2 regions of the Streptomyces subrutilus genome follow, and region 1 is predicted to be linked to the other one. Evidence: riboswitches for the same ligand, from Rfam matches in the RefSeq annotation. Region 1 holds a riboswitch; the other holds the start of a gene.
The links. A riboswitch is a leader RNA that binds a small molecule or an ion and turns the genes downstream of it on or off. The one in region 1 is predicted to bind S-adenosylmethionine.

Region 1 (4,406 bases):
GCCCTCGAAGCGCACGTCGTCGTCGTTGACGTAGACGTTCACGAACCGGCGCAGCCTGCCCTCGTCGTCCAGGACGCGCGCGGCGATGCCGGGGTGGCTGTCCTCCAGCGACGCGATGACCTCGGCCAGGGTCGCGCCCTCGGCGGGGACCTCCGCCCGGCCGCCGGTGTAGGTGCGCAGGATGGTGGGGATGCGGACGTTGACGCTCACGGCGCTACCGCCTTTCCGGGTGTCGGTCGGGGAGGGTCAGGCCAGGCCGGCGGCGCGGAAGGCGTCCAGGCTGGGGCGGATGGTGGCGGTCTGCCCGCTGTCCGCGGCCACCGCCTCCAGGGTCTTGAGGCCGTCGCCGGTGTTCAGGACGACCGTGGTGAGCGTCGGGTCGAGCTGCCCGTTCTCGATCAGCTTCTTCGTCACGCCGACGGTCACGCCGCCCGCGGTCTCGGCGAAGATGCCCTCGGTCTGCGCCAGGAGCTTGATGGCCTCGACGACCTGCTCGTCGTCGACGTCCTCGACGAAGCCGCCGGTGCGCCGCGCGATGTCCAGGACGTACGGGCCGTCCGCCGGGTTGCCGATGGCCAGCGACTTGGCGATGGTGTTCGGCTTCTGCGGGCGGACCACCTCGTGCCCGGCCTTGAAGGCGGTCGACACCGGGGAGCAGCCCTCGGCCTGCGCGCCGAAGATCTTGTACGGCCGGTCCTCGACCAGGCCGAGCCTGATCAGCTCCTGCAGACCCTTGTCGATCTTCGTCAGCTGCGAGCCGGACGCGATCGGGATCACGATCTGGTCGGGCAGCTGCCAGCCGAGCTGCTCGCAGATCTCGTACGCCAGGGTCTTGGAGCCCTCGCCGTAGTACGGGCGCAGGTTGACGTTGACGAAGCCCCAGCCCTCGCCCAGCGGGTCGCCGATGAGCTCGGAGCAGAAGCGGTTGACGTCGTCGTAGTTGCCCTCGATGCCGACGAGGTCGCCGCCGTAGATCCCGGCCATGACGACCTTGCCCTGCTCCAGGTCGTGCGGGATGAACACGCAGGAGCGGAAGCCGGCCCGGGCGGCCGCGGCGCCGACGGCCCCGGCCAGGTTGCCGGTGGAGGAGCAGGACAGGGTGGTGAAGCCGAAGGCGCGGGCCGCCTCGACGGCGATGGCCACGACGCGGTCCTTGAAGGAGTGCGTCGGGTTGCCGGAGTCGTCCTTGACGTAGAGCTTGCCGGTGACGCCGAGCTCCTTGGCCAGGTTGGCCGCGTCGACCAGCTTGGTGAAGCCGGGGTTCAGGCTCGGCTTGGAGGCCACGTCGGCGGGGACGGGCAGCAGCGGCGCGTAGCGCCAGATGTTGTTCGGGCCGGCCTCGATCGCGGCGCGCAGCGCCTCGGGGTCGCCGGTGGGGAGGTCGTAGGCCACTTCCAGCGGTCCGAAGCACTCGACGCACGCGAAGACGGGTCCGAGCTCGAAGCGGGTACCGCACTCGCGACAGGAAAGGCCGGTGGCAGGTCCGAGATCGACAGAGGTGGGATCAGTCTGTGCAGCCATGATGGCGAGGCCCTTTCTCCTCATCTTCCCCATGGCGCACTTCGCCATGAGACGGAATTGGCACCTTCCCTAGTCGGGGACCTCGCGGAATGTGCGTGAAACGCATCGCGAGAACCGACTGGAGGGTTGCCGGGGCTTCAACGGGCCGTGTCCCTCTGCCCCTCTGGATGAGCGGTATGGCACCGGCCGCGCGCTCCATGGCACGTCCGGGCGTTTGTGCGCGGGGCCCCCGGCATGCGGTGGGCCTTCGCGTTGTTCAAGACTGTAACCGAAGGCCCGGGGGGTTGAGACAGCCGTCCGAAGCGCGAGATGGATCACATAACCGTCCAAACCACGGACGAAGCAGGGAGTGCCGAGAGTGCTGGAAGAGGTGGAGCGCTGGCTGGGCGACCGCTCCTGGGCCGCCGCCGACCGACCGCTCGACCAGCTGCTCGAACGGAAACGGGCGGCCGGGACCACGGTCAGCGTGGTGCTGCCCGCCCTCGACGAGGAGGCGACGGTCGGGGAGATCGTCGGGGTGATCCGGCGGGAGCTGATCGAGGAGCCGCCGCTGCCGCTGGTCGACGAGCTGCTCGTCGTCGACTCGGGTTCGAGTGATCGTACGGCGGAGGTGGCGGCGAAGGCCGGGGCGCGGGTCGTGCACCGCGACGAGATCCTGCCGCGCGTCCCGGCGCTGCCCGGCAAGGGCGAGGTGCTGTGGCGCTCGCTGCTCGCCACCAGCGGGGACGTGGTCTGCTTCGTCGACGCCGACCTGCGGGACTTCTCCTCCGCCTTCGTCTCCGGCATCGTCGGCCCGCTGCTGACCGACCCGGACGTGCAGTTCGTCAAGGCCATGTACGACCGCCCGCTGGGTCCGGAGTTCGACGGCCCGGACGCGGGCCGCCCGGCCGGCCAGGGCGGCCGGGTGACCGAGCTGGTGGCCCGGCCCCTGCTCAACCTGCACTGGCCGCAGCTGGCCGGTTTCGTGCAGCCGCTCGGCGGCGAGTACGCCGTGCGCCGCTCGCTGCTGGAGCGGCTGCCCTTCCCCGTCGGGTACGGCGTGGAGCTGGGCCTGCTCGTGGACGCGCTGCACACGGTCGGGCTGGACGCGCTGGCCCAGGTGGACGTGGGTGTACGGCGCCACCGCCACCAGGACGGCCAGGCACTGGGCCGGATGGCGGCGGCGATCTACCGGACGGCCCAGGTGCGGCTCTCGCGCGGGCACCTGGTGCGGCCGGAGCTCACCCAGTTCGAGCGCGGTCCGGACGGGTTCGTGCCGCGCACGTACCCGGTGGACACCGAGGAGCGGCCGCCGATGGCCGGGGTCGAGGAGTACGCCGTGCGCCGGGTGGCGTGAGCCGTCCACACGTTTGAGCGAGTGCGGGCGGGGCTAGGTTGGCGACATGGCTTCTCAGGTACTCGTCGCCGCCAACCGCGGCCCCCTCTCGTACGTGCTCGCCGACGACGGCGGCCTCACCGCCCGGCGCGGCGGCGGCGGTCTCGTCTCCGGCCTCTCCTCGGCGCTCGCGGAGCAGCCGGACGCGGTCTGGATCTGTGCGGCGCTGTCGGAGGCGGACCGGGAGGCGGTGCGCCGGGGCGTCTCGGAGCCGGGCGTCCGGATGCTGGACATCGATCCCGACGTGTACGACGACGCGTACAACGGCATCGCGAACTCGGTGCTCTGGTTCACCCACCACCACCTGTACGACGTCCCGCGCGAGCCGGTCTTCGACGCGCGGTTCCGGCGCCGGTGGGACTCGTACGTCGCCTACAACCTGGCCTTCGCCCGGGCCCTGGCCGAGGAGGCCGCCGAGGGCGCCCGCGTCCTCGTGCAGGACTACCACCTGGCGCTGGTGCCCGGACAGCTGCGCGAGCTGCGGCCGGACCTGCGGATCGGGCACTTCACGCACACGCCGTGGGCGGCCCCCGAGTTCCTGGACATGCTCCCGGACGACGTCCGCGGGCAGCTCGTGTGGGGGATGCTCGGGGCGGACCGGCTGGGCTTCCACACCTCGGCCTGGGCGGACAGCTTCCTGGCCGGCGCACGCCGGGACGACGGGCACGGCGTCGCCGAGCCGTGCTCCGCGGCGGGCGCGGACGGCGGGCGGTACGTGCGCAAGAGCCCGGCCGGCCCGGTGCGGCACACCCGGACCGACGTGGCGGTGTACCCGCTGGGCGTGGACGCGGACGAGCTGCGCGCGCTGGCGCACCGGCCGGAGGTCGACGACAGGCTGGCCGGGCTGCGGGCGGAGATCGGCGACCGCAGGGCGATCGTGCGGGTGGACCGCACGGAGCTGTCGAAGAACATCCTGCGCGGGCTGCTGGCCTACCGGGAGCTGCTCACCACCCGGCCGCAGTGGCGGGGCCGGGTGGTGCACCTGGCGTCCGCGTACCCCTCGCGGCAGGACCTGAAGGTCTACCGGGAGTACACGGCGGCGGTGGCCGAGCTGGCCGCGGAGATCAACGCGGAGTTCGGCACGGAGGACTGGGAGCCGGTGCTGGTGTCGGTGAAGGACGACTTCACGCGCTCGCTGGCGGCGTACCGGCTGGCGGACGTGGCGCTGGTGAACCCGGTGCGGGACGGGATGAACCTGGTGGCGAAGGAGATCCCGGTGGTCTCCGAGGCGGGCTGCGCGCTGGTGCTGTCCACCGGGGCGGGGGCGTACGAGGAGCTCGCGAAGGACGCGCTGACGGTGAACGCGTTCGACGTCACGCAGACGGCGCGGGCCCTGCACGAGGCCCTGTCGATGCCCGCGTCGGAGCGCGCGGAGCGCACGAAGCGGCTGGCGGCGGCCGCCACGGCCCTGCCCCCGGCCCGCTGGTTCCGCGCCCAGCTGGACGCCCTGCACCCCTGACGGGCCCCGTCCAGGCCCCGGTGGGGGCCGGGGGCGGTCAGGCCGGCCGGA
Region 2 (4,406 bases), 1.2 Mb from region 1:
CCATCGCGGGCCTCGCGTCGATCAACCCGATCTGGGCGCTCGGCCCGTACCGCCCGGACCACGTGTCCACCGGTGCGCAGCCCGACTGGTACATGGGCTTCTCCGAGGGCCTGATCCGCGCCATGCCCGGCTGGGAGATCAACCTGTGGGGCCACACGCTGGTCCTGGGCGTCTTCGTCCCGCTGGTGATCTTCCCGCTGGTCCTGGCGGCGATCGCGGTCTACCCGTTCATCGAGTCCTGGGTCACCAAGGACAACCGCGAGCACCACATCCTGGACCGTCCGCGCAACGTCCCGACCCGTACGGCCTTCGGCGTCGCCTGGATCACCTGGTACGTGATCCTGCTGATCGCCGGTGGAAACGACATGTTCGCGCAGTACTTCCACCTGTCGATCAACTCGATCACCTGGTTCGCCCGGATCGGCTTCTTCGTCGGCCCGGTCATCGCCTTCGTGATCACGAAGCGCTTCTGCCTCGGCCTGCAGCGCCGGGACCGCGACAAGGTGCTGCACGGTCGCGAGACCGGCATCATCAAGCGCCTCCCGCACGGTGAGTTCGTCGAGATCCACGAGCCGCTCTCGCAGGGCCAGCTGCACAAGCTGACCTCGCACCAGCAGTACAAGCCGGCCGAGATCGGCCCCACGGTCGACGAGAACGGTGTCGAGCGCAAGGTGGGCGCCCTGGAGAAGCTGCGCGTCAAGCTCAGCAAGGGGTACTACGCCGAGGACAGCCAGATTCCGAAGCCCACGGTGGAGGAGTACAAGGAGATCCAGAGCGGCCACGGCCACCACTGACCTCCCGCGGTACCGCATGACCGTTTGAGGGGCTGATTCCGGTCAGTCCTGGTGTCGCCACGGCGAGAGCCCCGTCCAGTGTCCGGACGGGGCTCTTTGCCGTAACCGGGGCTGGATAGGCTTGCCCCCTTCCCCAATCGACGTGGGCGGCGGATACGGGAGCGGCCCACTAGCGCAGGAGCGGACCATGGACGTGGTGACCCCGGCAGGCGGCGACAGCGCGGCGGCCCGTGGCTGGCCGGGCGTGCTCGACGCACTGCTGACCGGCCAGGACCTGCGCGCCGACGACACGGCCTGGGCGATGGACCGCATCATGCGCGGCGAGGCCACGGACGCCCAGATCGCCGGCTTCGCGGTCGCCCTGCGGGCCAAGGGCGAGACCGTCGCCGAGATCAACGGCCTGGTGCGGACCATGTACGAACACGCCAACCTGATCGAGGTGCCCGGCCGGACCGTGGACATCGTCGGCACCGGCGGCGACGGGGCCAAAACGGTGAACATCTCCACGATGTCGGCCGTCGTGGTGGCCGGGACGGGCGCCAAGGTCGTCAAGCACGGCAACCGGGCCGCGTCCTCCGCGAGCGGCGCCTCGGACGTCCTGGAGAAGCTCGGCGTCAACCTGGACCTCACGCCGGCGCGGGTCGCCGAGGTCGCGGAGGAGGCCGGGATCACCTTCTGCTTCGCGGTCAGGTTCCATCCCGCGCTGCGGCACGTCGCGGCCGCCCGCAAGGAGCTGGGCATCCGCACCACCTTCAACTTCCTCGGCCCGCTCACCAACCCGGCGAAGGTGCGGGCCCAGGCCACCGGCGTGGCCGACGCCCGGATGGCCCCCATCGTCGCCGGGGTGCTCGCCGAGCGCGGCTCCTCCGCGCTGGTCTTCCGCGGCGACGACGGCCTCGACGAGCTGACCACGACCGCGACCTCGCGCGTCTGGTGGGTCCGGGACGGGAAGGTCGCCGAGCAGGCCTTCGACCCGCGCGACGTGGGGATCGGGCTGGTCGACGTGGCGGAACTGCGCGGCGCGGACGCCTCGTACAACGCGGACGTCGCCCGCCGCCTGCTGGCCGGCGAGCGCGGCCCGGTGCGCGACGCCGTCCTGCTGAACTCGGCCGCCGCCCTGGTGGCCCTGGACCCGGGCACGGGCACGCTGGAGGAGCAGCTCGCGGCCGGCATCGCCCGTGCGGCCCAGGCCGTCGACTCCGGCGCCGCCCTGGCGGCCCTGGAGCGGTGGGTGGCGGCCAGCAACGCCTGAACCGCGCCGGCCCCTTGCGCGCCACGACCCCGGTCCACCATGCGGACCGGGGTCTTGCGCGCGGCGGATCATGTGGCAGGATGCTTCCCAGGTCACGAGTGACAGCGTTTAGGCCCCGGCTTGCTGTCCGGCAACCCTCCTTCCGTGGCGGGGTGCCCCGGGTGATGACCAGGCCGTAGGCAGCGAGGTCTACGGCAAGCGCGGATCCCTCGACACCAGGGGTCCTGGTCTCTCGAGGAGCGTTTTTCGTGAGCAAGCGAATGCGATAGGGCGACTCCGCCCCTTCTTCCACCCTCGGAACAGGGTCACTTCCGTGTACCCCCGCGGCGCCCGTGCGCCTTCCGAGGACCCTCCCGTACCCCGGTCGGCCGCAGCGCCGCATCCCGTACGGGCGCACCGAAGCCATTCACCCCTGCCTGCCGGGAGACTCCGCCATGTCCGCATCCCTGAACGCCGCCACCGCCTCCGCCACCGCTCCGGCCGAGACCTCCGCCGTGCCCGCTCCCGTCGCCCCCGCCGCGGACCCCGCCTGTGCCGAGCCGCTGGCCGTCCTCGGCCGGGACGTCACCGTCCCGCTCGTCACCGGCGGCGAGGTCACCTACGCGGCCCTCGACTACGCGGCCAGCGCGCCCGCCCTCCAGCGGGTCTGGGACGACGTGGCCGCCTACGCCCCCTACTACGGCAGCGTGCACCGCGGCGCCGGCTACCTCTCGCAGCTCTCCACCGACCTGTTCGAGCAGAGCCGGGTCACGGTCGCCGAGTTCCTCGACTGCCGCCCCGCCGACCAGGTCGTCTTCACCCGGTCCACCACCGACTCGCTCAACCTGCTCGCCGCCGTCCTGCCGGCCGGCTGCCAGGTCTTCGTCTTCGAGACCGAGCACCACGCCTCCCTGCTGCCCTGGGTGGACGCCGAGGTCACCTACCTCAACGCCCCGCGCACCCCGGCCGAGGCCGTCGCCACGCTGGAGCGGGCGCTGGCCGACCGCCAGCCCCACGGCCCGGCCCTGGTCTGCGTCACCGGCGCCTCCAACGTCACCGGCGAGCTGTGGCCGGTCAAGGAGCTCGCCGCCGCCGCGCACGCCCACGGTGCGCGGATCGTGCTGGACGCCGCCCAGCTGGCCCCGCACCACCCCGTCTCGGTGCAGGAGCTCGACGTGGACTGGGTGGCCTTCTCCGGCCACAAGCTCTACGCCCCCTTCGGCTCGGGCGTCCTGGCCGGGCGGGCCGACTGGCTCCAGGAGGCCGAGCCGTACCTGGCGGGCGGGGGCGCCTCCCGCAAGGTGGCCCGGCGCGAGGACGGCGGCGTGGACGTGGAGTGGCACACCACCGCCGCCCGCCACGAGGCCGGCTCCCCGAACGTGATCGGCGTCTACTCCATCGCCTCCGCCTGCAAGGCCCTGACGGAGGCCGGGTTCGAGAGCCTGGTCGCCCGTGAGCACCACCTCATCGCCAAGGTCCGCGCGGGCCTGGCCGAGGTCCCGGCGGTCCGCGTGCTGTCCCTCTTCGGGGACGACGCGCCGCGCGTCGGCGTCATCTCGTTCGTGGTGGACGGCTGGAACAGCTCGCACTTCGCCGCCGCCCTCTCCGCCGAGTACGGGATCGGCGTCCGCGACGGGCTGTTCTGCGCCCACCCGCTGGTGCGCACCCTGCTCGGCAGCGAGCCGCAGGAGCCGGGTGAGTGCGGGGCGCCGGAGGCGGCGCCGGGCGAGCGCTCGCTGAACGCCATCCGGGTGAGCTTCGGCGCGGGCACCCCCGACGAGCACGTGGAGCGGTTCGTCCGCGCGGTGAAGGAGCTCGTCGCGGACGGCGCGCAGTGGCAGTACCGCACGGAGGCGGGCCGCTGCGTCCCGGCCGTCTGACGGTCCGGCCGTCTGACCGGTCCGGCCCGCCGGCGGGCCGGACCAGGCGCCGGCGGTGGGGTCAGGCGTCCAGGCCGATGGCGAAGGCCGCTTCCAGGTCGTGCTGGGAGTACGTGCGGAACGCGACGTGCGTGTCCGTGGCCTCGACGCCGGGGATCTTGCTGATGCGGCCCGGGATGATGTCCGCCAGGTTCTCGTGCCGGGCCACGCGGACCAGCGCGATGAGGTCGTACGTGCCGGTGACCGAGTAGACCTCGCTGACGCTGTCCAGCGCGGCGATGGACTCGGCGATCTCGGGGATGCGGTCCACGCTGGTCTTGATGAGCACGATCGCGGTGATCACGGCTGGCTGTCTCCCTCGGTGGCCGTCGCTGGTCGCCTCACTCTAGTCGCACCCCGGTAGCGCACCCACGCGTAGAGGAAGCCGAGCGAGAAGCCCACCAGGTGCGCCAGGTAGGCCACCCCGGGGCCGCTCTCCGCGCGCTGCGCGGCCACCCACTG

Region 2: linked by a shared signal. The riboswitch ahead of CP968_RS23895 (aminotransferase class V-fold PLP-dependent enzyme) and the one ahead of thrC (threonine synthase) in region 1 are both predicted to bind S-adenosylmethionine.

Annotation. Positions count from the first base shown of each region.
Region 1 covers NZ_CP023701.1:4,224,648-4,229,053, reverse strand. The annotation lists gene CP968_RS18630 (MoaD/ThiS family protein) at 1-210, opposite strand, end outside; gene thrC (threonine synthase) at 247-1,545, opposite strand; SAM riboswitch class I at 1,539-1,695, opposite strand; gene CP968_RS18620 (glucosyl-3-phosphoglycerate synthase) at 1,880-2,857, shown strand; gene CP968_RS18615 (alpha,alpha-trehalose-phosphate synthase (UDP-forming)) at 2,904-4,355, shown strand; gene otsB (trehalose-phosphatase) at 4,393-4,406, opposite strand, start outside.
Region 2 covers NZ_CP023701.1:5,398,265-5,402,670, forward strand. The annotation lists gene qcrB (cytochrome bc1 complex cytochrome b subunit) at 1-794, shown strand, start outside; gene trpD (anthranilate phosphoribosyltransferase) at 982-2,046, shown strand; SAM riboswitch class IV at 2,137-2,253, shown strand; gene CP968_RS23895 (aminotransferase class V-fold PLP-dependent enzyme) at 2,481-3,905, shown strand; gene CP968_RS23900 (Lrp/AsnC family transcriptional regulator) at 3,967-4,248, opposite strand; gene CP968_RS23905 (rhomboid family intramembrane serine protease) at 4,245-4,406, opposite strand, start outside.